Regions from separate parts of the Thermoanaerobacter ethanolicus JW 200 genome, predicted to be linked through region 1. Evidence: predicted binding sites of a transcription regulator. Region 1 holds the regulator's gene; the other holds the start of a gene.

Region 1 (8,029 bases):
AGACAAAGGTTTTAAAGGCTCTCCTATATTTGTAGAAATTAAAAATTCAATTTTATCAAATCCTGTTTCAGTAGGTTCTTCCATTTTTTCTATATTCACTTTAAAATAAGCATTTGGCATATTAAGTTCAACTAAAATTTGATTTATATTTTTTTCTATGTTATCTGCTATTTGCTTCCTTTTGAGATGTAATGCTTCACCAACTTCTAAAATTTTTTTCCATAACTTTTGCTGCTTAAGCTTCAATTCTTCTTGCTTTTCTTCAAAATTTAATATATTCTCTAATTCTCTTTTTTTATTTTCTTTAAATTCTAAAATATGCTGTATTGTAGGTCCATATTTTCTTTTCAAGGAATTTATTTGATCTAATCGTATTTCTATTTCCTCTAAACTTTGCTGGTTAAAATCTAAGCCATTCAAGTAATCCCGTACCTGTAAAGCACAATCCTCTAATTCATAGAGAATATTCTCCAGCTTATCTTTTAAACCTTTAAGCTTTTCCTCTATAGAAAAGGCTGTTTCTAAATTTTTTATTACAACATGTAAATTATCTAAAACAGAAAAGCTCCCACTACCTTCGTACAAAATTTTGTAACTAGAATTCATAGCAGTAAATAATTTTTCGAAATTCATAAGCAAATTTCTTTTTTCTAACAACTGTGTTTCCTCTTCTACGCTCAAATTCGCCTTTTCAATCTCTTCAATTTGATACTTCAAAAGATCAATTGTTTCATTCTTTTCTTTTTCATCTTTAAAAAAACTTGAAATCTCATTTTGTATCTTTCTATCTTCTTCTAACAGCTCTTTAAATTTTTCTTTTAAACTTTTAAACTTTTGGTCACCAAAATTATCTAAAATAGAAAGATGTTTTGTATTGTCTAAAAGAAACTGATGCTCATGTTGACCTAAAATATCTACCAAGAAAGCACCTATTTTACTCAAAAAAGAAAGAGGCACTATTCTGCCATTTATCCTACAATAACTTCTTCCACTGCTTGTAATTTCTCTATTTATTATCAAAGTATCATCCTCTTCTAAGCTCAAACCTACTTCTTCTAAAATTTCTACAATTTTATCCTTGTTAGAATCCACAAAAAATATTCCTTCTACGATAGCTTTTTCTTCACCAGTACGTATTATATCTCTACTGGCTCGACTACCTAAAAGCAGCAAAACCGAGTCTATAACTATAGATTTCCCTGCTCCTGTTTCTCCAGTTAATACATTGAATCCTTCTTCAAATTGTATTTCTGCCTTGTCAATAAGTGCAACGTTTTGGATGCTAAGTGCTAAAAGCATAACAAAACCCCCAAAAATCACTTAACTAACTTTCTGAATTTCTCCAATAGCTCTTGAACAGCTTCTTCATTTCTCACTAAAACAAAAATGGTATTGTCACCTGCTAAAGTTCCAACTATATCTTTCCAATTTAATGTATCAATCGCCTCTGCTGCTGCGGGAGCTGTGCCTGATAACGTTTTTATAGCTATGATATTTCCAGCATAATCCACGCTCACTATAGACTCAGATAATAAAGTCATTAGTCTATCTGTAATATGGCTATCTACTTTTCCCATCGGGGCGTATTTATATCTTTTTCCATCCTCTGTTAAAACTTTTATCAGTCTCAATTCTTTTATATCTCTTGACACAGTCGCTTGAGTCACATCAATACCTTGTTTTTGAAGTTCAGCTGCTAACTCTTCCTGTGTTTCAATTTCTTTTTCAGAGATTATTTCAAGAATTTTTGCGTGTCGAGCTATTTTCATCATAGTAATCTTCACCTCTTTTACTTTTTATCTTTCTAGACTTGTGCAAAATTCAGAAGCCTTAATTTAAGCCATTCTACAGACATACTTTTTTCCTATCACTCTTGAATTTTTTATCTTTTATGTAGGATTTCCCCTCCCATTTGTCGAATTATTATATATACCGCATGAAAATATTTTTTAAGGAGGGGGAAATCCTACATGTACCAGCTTCAATTGCTTTTAAATATACCTGAACTCTTTACTTCTCTGTCTAAAATTGATTTCTATTCTTCTATGTTTAAAAATCTAGACTTGTCTTCAATACCTGAATTCCCTTCCTCTAGTCCTGGCCGTAAGGGTTATTCTCATCATGCAATGTTTAGAGCTTTTATTGTTATGAAAGCTGAAAGATTCGGTACAATTTCTGACCTTTTAGATTATCTCCGCAATAATCTTATCATTGCTCATCTTTGTGGCTTTAACATCCTTAAACCTCTTCCTTCTTATTGGACTTTCCGCCGTTTTATTAATGAGTTCTCTCATGATTATTTGACCTCTATCTTTCAAAATCAAGTCAATATCCTCAAAAATATGGGCATTATCTCTGGTGAGTTTATTTCCATGGACTCTACCCCTATTAAAGCTAACACTAAGTTAAATAACCCTAAGTCTTTTTCTAAAAATAAATTCTCTAAAGATAATCAGCCTAAGTCTGATAAGGATTGTAAATTAGGCGTTTATTCTGCTTCTAATGATTCTTCTAATAAACGTTATAAGTTTTATTGGGGCTATAAAAATCATATTATTGTTGATGCTATCTCTGGATTACCTATCGCTGAAACTACTACTCCCGCTGATGTCCCCGATTTTGAAGTTGCTTTGTCTTTACTTGAAAAGACTAATAAGTGGTTTAACCTTAAGTATGTTAATTTTATTGCCGATAAGGGGTATGATGTTAAGAGAGTTTATAATTTTGTTAGAGATACTCTCCATGGTCATTGTTTTATTCCTCTTAACAAGCGTAATTCTAAAAGTCCCCCACTGACTGATGATGGTTATATGGTTTGTGAAGCAGGTATTAAAATGCTCAAAGACGGCAAGCAGTATTTTGATGGTTTTATTAAGCAAAAATTTGTTTGCAAGTTCTGTAATTCTAAAGATGACTCTGCCTGCCCTATAAAGCATCCTAAATATTTTAATGGCAAAAAGCATAGAGGCTGTACTAAGTATGCTATTATATCTTCTGATTATAGGTCTTCTATTAATAGAGACTCCCTATATTTTAAGGCTGTCTATAGACTAAGAGTAGAATCAGAAAGATATAATTCTCGATTTAAAGCTCTAGATTTTGAAAAGGCTTATGTTAGAAATATTAATTCTGTCAGCAACCTTAATACTTTTGGCCATATTACTTTGCTTACTGTCGCTATTGTAGCTATTAAACTGGGTAAATTTGATGAGTTTAAGTCTCTTAGTGCTCTGATGCAATCGGCTTAACTTTTGCTGAATTTAGTTCATGCCATTTTTTAACATTTGACTTCTACAGGATATTTATGCCCTTTTTTAGCTCCTCTTTTTGCCTTTTCTTTTCCCTTACCACTTCCTTTATGTTTGATTGTCAGTGTTGATTACTATATATTGTATGTCATACATATTTTGGTTTTTGTTCGTGATTATTTTAATTAATTTTGCACATCCCTATTTTATCTTTCTGTAAGTTTGTCCCTCAATAAGTCAAAAAAATTGGTATTTTTTACTTTTATAAGATTGGTATATTCATTGCTTTTTTTAATGTAAATTATATCTCTATAATCAAGTTTATATCCCTGTTGTCCGTCGGTTGTTATCATTAAATCTTGATTCTCTTCGCTTATTTCCAACCTGAGGACATCCTCTCGTGAAACTATTATAGACCTTGAATATAAAGTATGGGGACATATAGGTGTTATTATTATAACTTCTACTGTAGGATATACAATAGGACCTCCTGCTGAAAGTGAATAAGCAGTTGAACCAGTAGGAGTTGCAATTATTACTCCATCTGCTAAATAAGTATCTACATAGTTATTATTGACATAGGTATTTATACGAGCCATTCTTGAAAAAGCTCCTCTTGTAATGACAATATCATTCAAAGCTCTAAAATTAATAATCTCCATATCATTTTTAACTACATTTGCCTCTAGCATCATCCTTTTTTCTACTGTATATTCTCCTTTATATATTTTATCTAAAGAAACAAACACCTCATTTACATCTACTTCCGTAAGAAATCCAAGATGACCTAAATTCACGGCAAAAATAGGCGTGTCAAAAGGCGCACAAAGCCTTGCAACATTTAAAATAGTACCATCTCCACCTAAAGCAATTATAAAATCGCATTTACTATATATATCTGTAGATTTTCTACCGTATTCATCATAACCCATTTTAGACGCAACTATTTCGTTAAGATATGGTTCAGAACCATGCTCCAATAGCCATTTTACTACAGATTTTGTCACTTCTAAGTCTTTATCTTTATTAATATTTGGAATTACACCGACTTTTTTCATTATAATATCACCACATTTATCATATTCTACAAAAAAACAAATTTTCCTGCTACAAATTTTTAAATGCCTCTTTTACAATTTTCGTAATGTCAAAATTGTGTTGCTTTTCAATTCCCTTTTTGCCGTAAATTAAATATTCTATATTGCCTTCTGCCCCTTTTATAGGAGAATAGGTAATATCTATTATACCGTAGTTAAACTTTTGAAACAAAGTCACAATTTTTTCAATCACTTCCCTATGAACAGCCGGGTCTCTCACGACGCCTTTTTTACCTACTTTTTCTCTCCCTGCTTCAAATTGAGGTTTTATTAAAGCTATCAAATCTCCCTCTGGTTTTAAAAATTTATCTGCAGAAGGTATAACAAGTTCAAGGGAGATAAAAGAAACGTCTATTGTGATCATGTCCACTATTTCAGGCAATGTCTCTAAAAATCTTATATTAGTCTTTTCCATGTTTATGACCCGAGGGTCATTTCTTAAACTCCAATCCAATTGCCCGTATCCTACATCTACAGCATATACTTTCAAAGCACCGTGTTTTAAAAGGCAGTCAGTAAAACCTCCTGTGGAAGCTCCAATGTCTAAGGCAATCTTGCCAGTCACATTAATATTAAACGTTTCTATCGCTTTTTGTAACTTTAGCCCACCTCTACTTACATAAGGTAAAGAATTAGTTTTTACTTCAATTGAAGAATCTATGTTGACAAACTCTCCAGCTTTTTCAATTCTCTTGCCATCAACATATACTTCTCCTGCCATAATAGAAGCTTTTGCTTTTTCTCTTGAGGAGAAAAAACCTTTTTGAACAAGCAAAACATCCAATCTTTCTTTTTTTGAAGCCATATTTACCTCATTTCCTTATATTTTTGTAGTATAGTATTTGCGATAGACTCGGCATCTAAATTGTATTTTTTAAACAAGTTTTCCACATCTCCGTGTTCAATAAATTTATCAGGAAACCCCAAACGCAAAACTGGCTTATATATTCCATTAGAATTTAAAAGCTCGAGTATAGCGCTTCCAACACCACCAGCTATGACATTGTCTTCCACTGTAACAATAAATTTAACTTTGTTTGAGATATCAAAAATCAGCTCTTCATCTACAGGTTTGACAAATCTCAAATTGACAATAAAGGGTTGCAAATCAGAAGCTTTTAAAATTTCTTTTGCTTCTAACACCTTTCCTACCATTCTTCCTAATGCAAAAATTGCTATTTCTGTTCCTTCAGAAATTAACTCTGCCTTTCCAAACTCTATACTGCATTCTCTTGTAATATCGAATTCTCCCGCTTTTCCCCTTGGATACCTTATGGCAACAGGGAAGTCAAGATTTCTTGATAATTTAACCATTTCAACTAATTCATTGGCATCTTTAGGAGACATAATCGCTATATTAGGTATAGGCCTCAAATATGATAGGTCAAAAACTCCTTGATGGGTTTCTCCATCCTCTCCTACAATTCCCGCTCTATCAATTGCAAAAACAACAGGTAATTTTTGTATACATACATCGTGTATAAGCTGGTCATAAGCTCTTTGTAAAAAGGTAGAATACACTGCAAAATAAGGTTTATATCCTTGCACTGCCATTCCTGCTGCAAAGGTAGTAGCATGCTGCTCTGCTATTCCTACATCAAAAAATCTTTCAGGAATCAATTTTGCAAAATGAATAAGCCCTGTTCCCTCTGGCATGGCAGCAGTTATTGCAATAATTTTGTCATCTTTTAATGCCATTTCCGTAAGAGTCTTCCCAAATACATCAGAATAAGTTGCCTGCCCCTCATTTACAAACTTACCTGTTTGTATGTCAAAAGGAGCTGCAGAATGAAATTTATCAGGAAATTTTTCTGCAAATTTATAGCCTTTGCCTTTTTTTGTGATAACATGTACTAAAATAGGTCCTTTTATTTTCTTTGCTCTTTCTAAAACCTCTATTAGGCTATCAACGTCATGTCCGTCAATAGGTCCTAAATATGTAAAGCCCATCTCTTCAAAAAACATTCCTGGCACTACTAACTGTTTTACAGAATCCTTAATTCTTTCAATGTATTTATGAAGGCTTTTTCCTATTGGAGGTACAATATTGAGTAAATTATCAACCTCTTGTTTTAATTTGTTGTAAGTAGGGTCAGTTCTAAGTTTACTTAAATACAAAGATAAACTACCTACGTTTTCCGAAATAGACATCTCATTGTGATTTAGCACGACAATCAAATCTGTTTTAGACCTTCCTGCATTATTTAATGCTTCAAAAGCCATGCCACCTGTCAAAGCTCCATCACCGATTACCGCTACAACAGAATATTTTTCACCCTTTAAATCTCTTGCCTTGGCAATACCCAATGCTGCAGATATAGAGGTGCTACTGTGACCTGCTCCAAATATATCATGCACACTTTCCGTTCTTTTAGTATAACCAGAAAGGCCATTGAATTTCCTTAAAGTATCAAACTGGTCTTTCCTACCTGTAATTATTTTATGTACATAACATTGATGCCCAACATCCCAAATTATTTTGTCAACAGGTGAATTAAAAACATAGTGAAGTGCAACTGTAAGTTCAACAATTCCAAGGTTTGAAGCTAAATGCCCACCTGTTTTAGACACCTTTTCTATTAAAAACTGGCGTATTTCTTCACAAAGCAGTGGAAAGTCCTTTTTGTCAATTTTTTTTAAATCATAAGGGCTGTTAATTTGTTCTAACATTTAAAACCCTCACTTTCTTTTTTTCCTTTTATTATTTTTATAATCGGGCAAAATCTTTATACCCGTGTTTTTTTCTATCCAAGCAAAAATTACAGCAACTGTATAAACAATAGACTGGCTTTTAGCTATACCTATATTTTTACCAATAGCTTTTCCTCCAATTGTAATGGCAGATAATAAACCTCCTAAAATCGCAGTATAAATAGAACCTTTGGGTCCCTCAAAAGCTAATTTTACAATTATTGCCATCAGAGCAGCACCAGAAACAATTCCAGAAATATCTCCTACTACGTCATTGCAAAAATTAGCCACAATATTAGCATTTCTAAGAAGTTTTATGGCTTCCTTTGCTCCAAATACTTTTTTAGCCGCCATTGTATGAAAAGGTTCTTCTCTGCCTGAAATTACTGCTGTACCTATTATATCAAAAATTATACCAATTAACACTATAAAACCAAGAATACAAAAGGCTACAAGGAGATTGCTCTCTTTTAATGCAACATCAGAAAAAAAATTTAATATAGTGGCAAGAAAAAAGGTTATAATAGTTATATGTAAAATCCACTTATAATTCGTATTTATGTTTTTATTTTTCATAATAAAAAAAAGACCTCCTACATGTATAAAGGCAAAGTGGTAGCATATTGGGTAAACTTTGCGGCTTAGGTCCAGTAGGATTTCCCAAGCGTGCACTGAACGTCGCCGTTCAGCGGTTCCCCTTTAAGCCCGCTTTTACCTTGTCGCCAAAGGTAAGACTGGACTACCACTTAGTCCGCACCGTAATCCCCAATATGCCGCCCGGCAAGGCGCAGCCTAGGAGTTTTCCTCAACAGAGGGACTAACCCCTATCCTCTTTTGCAATTCGGGTTTCATCAGCAATAGCCAGTAATTCAAGAGCTCTTTGAATTATGGCTTACAACTGATATCCACCCGAATCACTCAAGGCAGGCTACACTGTCCGCAGCTTTATGGCCGCGAGACAGGTTCATCCTACCCCGTAGCCTGTAAAAGCCA
Region 2 (8,029 bases), 1.2 Mb from region 1:
CAAATGTGGAGGCATGGTCTCCCGGTTGAAAAACAGCTTTATCCTCTTTTGCGACAATAGCTCCTATTGGGAAGCCTCCTCCCAATCCCTTTGCTAAAGTCATAATGTCAGGAGTTATGCCGTAATGTTCATATCCAAAAAGTTTTCCCGTCCTTCCTATACCTGTCTGAACTTCGTCTATTATAAAGAGAATGTCATTTTCATCACATATTTCTCTTGCTGCCTTTATATACTCCGGTGTAGCTTCATGGATACCACCTTCGCCTTGCACTACTTCCAGCATAATTGCACACACTTCATCATCAATTGCTTCATAAAGAGCGTCAATATCATTAAAAGGTACATATTTAAAACCAGAAAGAAGTGGGCCAAAACCTTTGTGATATTTCTCTTGACCTGTCGCAGTAAGTGCCCCAAAAGTTCTACCGTGAAAAGAATTTTTGGCAGATATAACTTTGTACCTTTTACTACCGTATTTTAATGAGGCATATTTTCTGGCAAGTTTTATTGCGCCTTCATTTGCTTCTGCACCACTATTTACAAAAAATACCTTGTCCCCAAAGGAGTTTTCCGCGATTGTCTTTGCAAGTTGTATCTGATTCTCATTCCAATAAAGATTAGAACAGTGTATAAGTTTTTCGGATTGGTTCTTTATAGCATCAACTAATGCCGGATGACAATGCCCCAGTGAATTTACTGCAATGCCTGCAACAAAATCGAGATAAACATTCCCTTTGTCATCCCACACTTTTGTCCCTTTTCCCTCTACCAGGGTAATAGGGTATCTGCTGTAAGTATTCATTAGATATTTCTTATCCTCAGAGGTTATCATCGTCAAAACATTCCTTTCCTATCATAGTACCTATTCCTTCATCAGTAAAAATTTCAAGAAGCAATGAATGTGTAAGCCTTCCGTCAATGATGTGAGCTCTTTTCACGCCATTTTCAACAGCTTTTATGCAACATTCAAGTTTTGGTATCATTCCACCGTTTATGCGTCCCGAATTCATAAATTCTTTTGCATGCTCTAAGTCCATTCGGGATATTAGGCTACTTTTATCATTTATATTTGATAGAATTCCTTCGACATCTGTAAGTAAAATTAGTTTTTCAGCCTTTAATGCTTCTGCGATTTTTCCTGCTGCAGTATCCGCATTTACATTGTATGTTTTGCCGTCATCTCCGAAAGATGTCGGTGCAATAACAGGTATATAGCCTTTTTCCAGCATCATCGTTATTACATCTATGTTTACATCTACAATTTTTCCTACGTATCCTATGTCGCCGTTTGAGGTATCTTTTTCCGCCTTTAAAAGTCTCCCATCTTTCCCGCTTACGCCAATCGCCTGGCCCCCTAGTTCATTGATCAAGGATACAATTTCTTTGTTGATACGACCTGTCAGCACCATTTCAACAATTTCCATAGTGGCTTCGTCAGTAACCCGCAGTCCATTTACAAATTTTGACTCTATCCCTAACTTTTCTAGCATCTTATTTATTTCTGGTCCACCGCCATGTACAACTACGGGGTTTAATCCTACAAATTTCATCAATACAATGTCCTGCATTACCATTCTTTTTAAATTGCAGTCTAACATTGCACTTCCACCGTATTTTATTACAACTGTCTTGCCGGAGAACTTTTTAATATAAGGGAGTGCTTCTATTAAAACATGGGCTTTTGCGATTTCGTCACCATATTTTTGCTTTCTAATCATGTTCTATAACTCCCGTTAATTTTTACATAGTCATAGCTTAAGTCGCACCCCCAAGAAGTCGCACTATATTCCCCGGCCTTCATATCTACGGTTACAGTAATCTCTTTTTCTTTTAAAATTTCTTTGGCTAAAGCCTCATCAAAAAAGATGTAACCTCCGTTTTCACAAACTTTAATTTCTCCTTTCATGCTTTTTAAATATATGTCAACTCTACTTGCGTCAAAATCTGCTCCTGAATATCCCACTGCCGCGAGAATCCTTCCCCAGTTGGCATCTTCACCGAATATAGCTGTCTTTACAAGATTTGAGTTTACGATAGACTTTGCAGCTAATCTTGCATCTTTTTCAGTTTTTGCATTTATTACATTTACTTCCATGAACTTAGTTGCTCCTTCCCCATCCTTCACAATAAGTTTTGCAAGAGTTTTATTCACATACTCTAAGGCTTTATAAAACACATCAAACTCATGAGTCCCTTCTTCTATTATTTTGTTTTGCGCTTCCCCATTTGCAAGTATTACCGCTGTATCATTTGTGCTCATATCTCCATCAACAGAAATCATGTTATAAGTTTTGTCTACAGTTTCTTTAAAAGCTTTGTTTAATGCAACTTTAGTTATACTCGCATCTGTAAGTATAAAAGAAAGCATTGTCGCCATATTTGGATGTATCATACCTGACCCTTTTGCAAACCCTGTCATTGTAACAATTTTACCTTCTATTACAAACTTGGCTGTCACACCTTTTAAAAAAGTATCTGTTGTCATTATAGCTTCAGCCGCTTGGTACCCACCCTCTGTTGAAAGATTTTCTGCCGCAGCCTCAATCCCTTTTAAAACTTTTTCCATAGGAAGAGGTGCACCAATAACCCCTGTAGAACATACCAGCACATTTTCTTCATCTATTTTAAGAAGTTGTGACACTTTTTTGGCCATGTTAACAGCATCCTCAAAACCTTTTTCTCCTGTGCAGGCATTGGCATTGCCACTGTTTATAATGATCGCCTGTGCTATACCTTTTTCTATTCTTTTCATATCAAGAAGGACTGGCGCTGCTTTAACCTTATTCGTTGTAAATACAGCCGCTGCATTTGCCACTTTTTCTGAATATATGAGTGCGACATCTTTTTTGCTTTTTTTAATTCCTGCAAAGATACCCGAAGCCAAAAAGCCTTTCGGCAGTTCAATACTTCCTTCTAAAATCTCCAACTCTTCCATTATCAAATCCTCCAAATCCCTTTTTTTGTTTGTGTTTTTATCTACGGATATATTGGAACTATATCAAGTCCAGTATTTTCATCTATTCCAAACATAATATTCATATTTTGCACTGCCTGGCCTGACGCCCCTTTAACGAGATTATCAATTGCAGACATCACTATTAAAGTATTAGTATGTTTATCAACTTCAAACCCTATGTGACAAAAATTCGACCCATAAACATTTTTTGTTGCAGGGTAATCGCCAGGTTGTAACACTTTTACAAAATACTCATTTTTATAAAAATCGGTGTAAATATTATAAACAGTGTTTACATCCATATCTTTTTTTAGTTTGCAGTACATAGTACTTAAAATTCCTCTTGTCATTGGCGTAAGGTGGGGAGTAAACACAACAGACACTTTTTCACCAAAAACTTTTGAAAGCTCTTGCTCCATCTCTGGGATATGTCTATGCTTTGCAACATTATACGCTTTTATGTTTTCATTGCATTCTGCATACATATTGTTATGGGAGGGATTGTGACCTGCCCCTGATACGCCTGACTTTGAATCAACAATTACATTCCCCTCTATTATGCCATTTTTCAAAAGAGGCATAAGCCCTAATATAACGCTTGTAGGATAACATCCAGGATTTCCTACAACTTGAGCCTCTTTTATAGTATCTCTGTAAACTTCCGGAAGACCATATACCCTTTTAATACCTTCATAATTTTCATAATCTCCACCATACCATTCTTTATAGACAGAGTAATCGTCAAATCTAAAGTCAGCTCCTAAGTCAATCACCTTTACTCCTTTTTTTACAGCTTCTCTGGCGATTTTTGAAGCATGACCTGAAGGCAAAGCCGTAAATATGACATCGCATTCTGACATTGCCTTTTCTAGGCTTAACTCTTCCAACTCTTTGTCGCAAAAACCAATGAGGGATGAATAAACATCCGAAATTGCTTTGGTATTATAACTTTGAGAAGAAAGATATTTTATCTCTACTTTTTCATGCTTTGAGAGAATTCTTATAAGTTCGACTCCTGTATAACCCGTTGCCCCAAATATTCCTACTCTCACCATTTAAAGTGCCTCCCTCTTTTACATCCCCTGTCATTTATTAATATATATACGCTTTGATTTATATTTATGCATAAAGTGTTAAAAAAATATTTTTTAATGCATAAATACAATATTTAATTTATAATTATACAACTTTTATTTTACATTATACCACCATAAAAAATTTTTTCAAGAGTTTTTCATAAAAAATTTCGTTAAATTATTTCGCAAAAATAAAAAATAATGATTGACAAATTCCTAACGATGTGTTATATTATAAATTGTATACTGTATACAATTATAAAATAAATTATTAATAATTAACGGGTTAGCTAGTATTCACATTAATAACTTTCCCAGTATTTCAGGAGGTGTCTTAATAATGAAAGGTTTTGCAATGCTCAGTATCGGTAAAGTCGGTTGGATTGAAAAAGAAAAGCCTACTCCCGGCCCTTTTGACGCTATCGTAAGACCTCTAGCTGTGGCCCCTTGCACTTCGGACGTTCATACCGTTTTTGAAGGTGCTATTGGCGAAAGACATAACATGATACTCGGTCACGAAGCTGTAGGTGAAGTAGTTGAAGTAGGTAGTGAGGTAAAAGATTTTAAACCTGGTGATCGCGTTGTTGTACCAGCTATTACCCCTGATTGGCGAACCTCTGAAGTACAAAGAGGATATCACCAACACTCTGGTGGAATGCTGGCAGGCTGGAAATTTTCGAATATAAAAGATGGTGTTTTTGGTGAATTTTTTCATGTGAACGATGCTGATATGAATTTAGCACATCTGCCTAAGGAAATTCCATTGGAAGCTGCAGTTATGATTCCCGATATGATGACTACTGGCTTTCACGGAGCCGAACTGGCAGAAATAGAATTAGGTGCAACGGTAGCGGTTTTGGGTATTGGTCCAGTAGGTCTTATGGCAGTCGCTGGTGCCAAATTGCGGGGTGCTGGAAGAATTATTGCAGTAGGCAGTAGACCTGTTTGTGTAGATGCTGCAAAATACTATGGAGCTACTGATATTGTAAACTATAAAAATGGTCCTATCGAAAGCCAGATTATGGATTTAACGGAAGGCAAAGGTGTTGATGCTGCCATCATCGCTGGAGGAAATGCTGACATTATGGCTACAGCAGTTAAGATTGTTAAACCAGGCGGCACCATCGCTAATGTAAATTATTTTGGCGAAGGAGATGTTCTGCCTGTTCCTCGTCTTGAATGGGGTTGCGGCATGGCTCATAAAGCTATAAAAGGCGGTTTATGCCCTGGTGGACGTCTAAGAATGGAAAGACTGATTGACCTTGTTTTTTATAAGCGTGTCGATCCTTCCAAACTCGTCACTCATGTTTTTCAAGGATTTGATAATATTGAAAAAGCTCTAATGCTGATGAAAGATAAACCAAAAGACCTAATCAAACCTGTTGTGATATTAACATAAAAATGGGGACTTAAACCCCCATTTTTATGTTGATAAAGCTAAATACAACGGTTTTTTTTTGTGACACATCGGCCTTTTGTTAAAAAATAACAATAAATAGTTATTTTCGTAACATTTTTATTGTCATTAATACTAATAATATCTTCGAAAGTGATAAAATATTGCTGAAATCTTAATAGAAGAGGAGGATTATCATGTTCAAAATTTTAGAAAAAAGAGAATTGGCACCTTCCATCAAGTTGTTTGTAATAGAGGCACCACTAGTGGCTAAAAAAGCAAGGCCAGGCCAATTCGTTATACTAAGGATAAAAGAAGGAGGAGAGCGGATTCCCCTTACTATTGCGGACTACGATGCCCAGAATGGCACTGTTACAATAGTATTCCAAGAGGTAGGTAAAACCACCCGTGAGCTGGGGACTTTGGAAGCGGGAGACTATATAGAGGACTTTGTTGGCCCATTAGGAGTTCCAGTGGAGTTTCCTAATCACAAGAAAGTTTTAGGAATAGGCGGAGGCCTTGGTATTGCTCCACTTTATCCTAAACTCAAAATGCTTCATCAGCAGGGGGTAGAAGTAGTTTCTATTATAGGTGCTAGGACAGCTGAATTGCTAATCTTGGAAGAAGAGATAAAAGCTGTAAGTGACAGGATGTATATCTGCACCGACGATGGCTCAAAAGGCCGCCATGGGTTTGTCACAGTAGTACTTAAAGAGCTTTTAGAACAAGGTGAAAAATTTGATGAGATTATTATCATAGGTCCCCCGATTTTGATGAAAATAGGAAGCGAAATTACCAAGCCCTATGGCATACCCACTATGGTGAGCCTTAATCCCATAATGGTAGACGGCACAGGCATGTGCGGTGGGTGTCGTGTCACCGTAGACGGAGAAATCAAATTTGCTTGCGTTGATGGTCCGGCTTTCGACGGCCATAAAGTAGATTTCGATGAACTAATAAAAAGATTGGCCACTTATAAGGAGGAAGAAAAAATTTCCCTCGAAAGATTTAATGAAGCTCATGAATGCAAATTAATCAACAAAATAGAAGGAGCTGATAAAGATGCCGTTAAATAGAAGCAAAAAGAAAACACCCATGCCTACCCAAAAGCCTGAAGTCCGCAGGCGTAATTTTAACGAAGTAGCTTTGGGCTATTCGGAAGAAGAGGCAGTTAGTGAAGCCCAGAGGTGCCTTCAGTGTAAAAAACCAGGATGTGTTGAAGGGTGCCCCGTTCAGGTACAAATTCCCCAGTTTATAAAACGTATTGCAGAAAGAGATTTTGAAGGAGCTATAAAGATTATAAAAGAAACCAACAGCTTGCCCGCCATATGTGGCAGAGTCTGTCCACAAGAAGCACAATGCGAGAAAAACTGTGTTTTGGGCAAAGTAGGTGAACCTGTGGCCATAGGTCGCCTAGAACGGTTCGCAGCAGACTGGGAGAGAACAAAAGGTATCCGTCCCCCGGTAATTCCTAAAAAGCTTGGTAAAAAAGTGGCCATCATCGGTTCCGGGCCCGCCGGTCTCACCTGTGCAGGAGATTTGGCTAAACTCGGCTATGATGTAACGATCTTTGAAGCTCTTCACAAACCCGGCGGCGTACTGGTATACGGTATTCCTGAATTCAGGCTACCGAAAATTATAGTGGAACAAGAAGTAAAGTTTATACAACAGCTGGGCGTAGAAATTAAAACCAACATGGTTATGGGCAAAGTTCTGACGATAGACGACCTTTTTGAAATGGGGTATGAGGCTGTCTTTATCAGCACCGGAGCTGGCCTCCCGAAATTTATGGGCATACCTGGTGAAAACTACCTTGGCGTGTATTCAGCCAACGAGTTTCTAACCAGAATAAACCTGATGAAAGCCTATTCTTTTCCCAACACTGACACCCCCATAAAGGTAGGCAAAAAAGTAGCAGTAATAGGGGGTGGCAATGTAGCTATGGATGCAGCCAGGTCTGCTCTAAGAATGGGAGCTGACGAAGTTCATATTGTGTATCGCCGTTCTGAAGAAGAAATGCCCGCAAGAAAAGAAGAATTCGAGAACGCTAAAGAGGAAAGTATTATATTTGATTTCCTCACAAATCCAGTGAGAATAATAGGTAACGAAAATGGTTGGGTCAAAGGTATTGAGTGTATCCGCATGGAACTTGGAGAACCTGACGCTTCGGGTCGTCGTCGTCCAGTTCCTATAACGGGTTCTGAATTTATTATGGATGTTGATACGGTAGTAATCGCCATAGGTACTGGCCCTAATCCCCTCCTCACAAAGACCACTGAAGGCTTAGAACTTACAAAACACGGTTATATCGCTGTCGATGAAGAGGGAAGAACTTCCAGAGAAGGGGTATGGGCTGGAGGCGATATTGTAACGGGTTCAGCTACTGTAATTTTGGCCATGGGTGCCGGAAAAAAAGCAGCTCGCTCCATCCATGAATACTTACAAAACAAAAAATGGCGGTAAACATCTTTCGGTAAACTAAAGAGACGATAGCAAGTCGGTGCTGTGGAAGGACATACATCCAGCTATCGTCTCTTTTATTTATGAATTTATCGTTTTGCCTGCTCATTTATTTCCTGTTCAGCAATCGTTTTTAAAATT

The links. The regulator ArgR, encoded in region 1, controls arginine synthesis, uptake and breakdown. The targets are predictions, from matches to a motif close to ANTGNATAAANATACA.
Region 2: argC (N-acetyl-gamma-glutamyl-phosphate reductase) is a predicted target of ArgR. The motif match lies at 4,069-4,084, and genes of this name have one in related genera.

The regions. Positions count from the first base shown of each region.
Region 1 covers NZ_CP033580.1:1,788,626-1,796,654, reverse strand. The annotation lists gene recN (DNA repair protein RecN) at 1-1,299, opposite strand, end outside; gene EB239_RS08965 (arginine repressor) at 1,317-1,772, opposite strand; gene EB239_RS08960 (transposase) at 1,971-3,248, shown strand; gene EB239_RS08955 (NAD(+)/NADH kinase) at 3,455-4,306, opposite strand; gene EB239_RS08950 (TlyA family RNA methyltransferase) at 4,356-5,150, opposite strand; gene dxs (1-deoxy-D-xylulose-5-phosphate synthase) at 5,153-7,015, opposite strand; gene EB239_RS08940 (hypothetical protein) at 7,025-7,612, opposite strand.
Region 2 covers NZ_CP033580.1:125,130-133,158, forward strand. The annotation lists gene EB239_RS00750 (acetylornithine transaminase) at 1-832, opposite strand, end outside; gene argB (acetylglutamate kinase) at 819-1,718, opposite strand; gene argJ (bifunctional glutamate N-acetyltransferase/amino-acid acetyltransferase ArgJ) at 1,715-2,935, opposite strand; gene argC (N-acetyl-gamma-glutamyl-phosphate reductase) at 2,977-4,011, opposite strand; gene EB239_RS00770 (NADP-dependent isopropanol dehydrogenase) at 4,373-5,431, shown strand; gene EB239_RS00775 (sulfide/dihydroorotate dehydrogenase-like FAD/NAD-binding protein) at 5,626-6,504, shown strand; gene gltA (NADPH-dependent glutamate synthase) at 6,491-7,891, shown strand.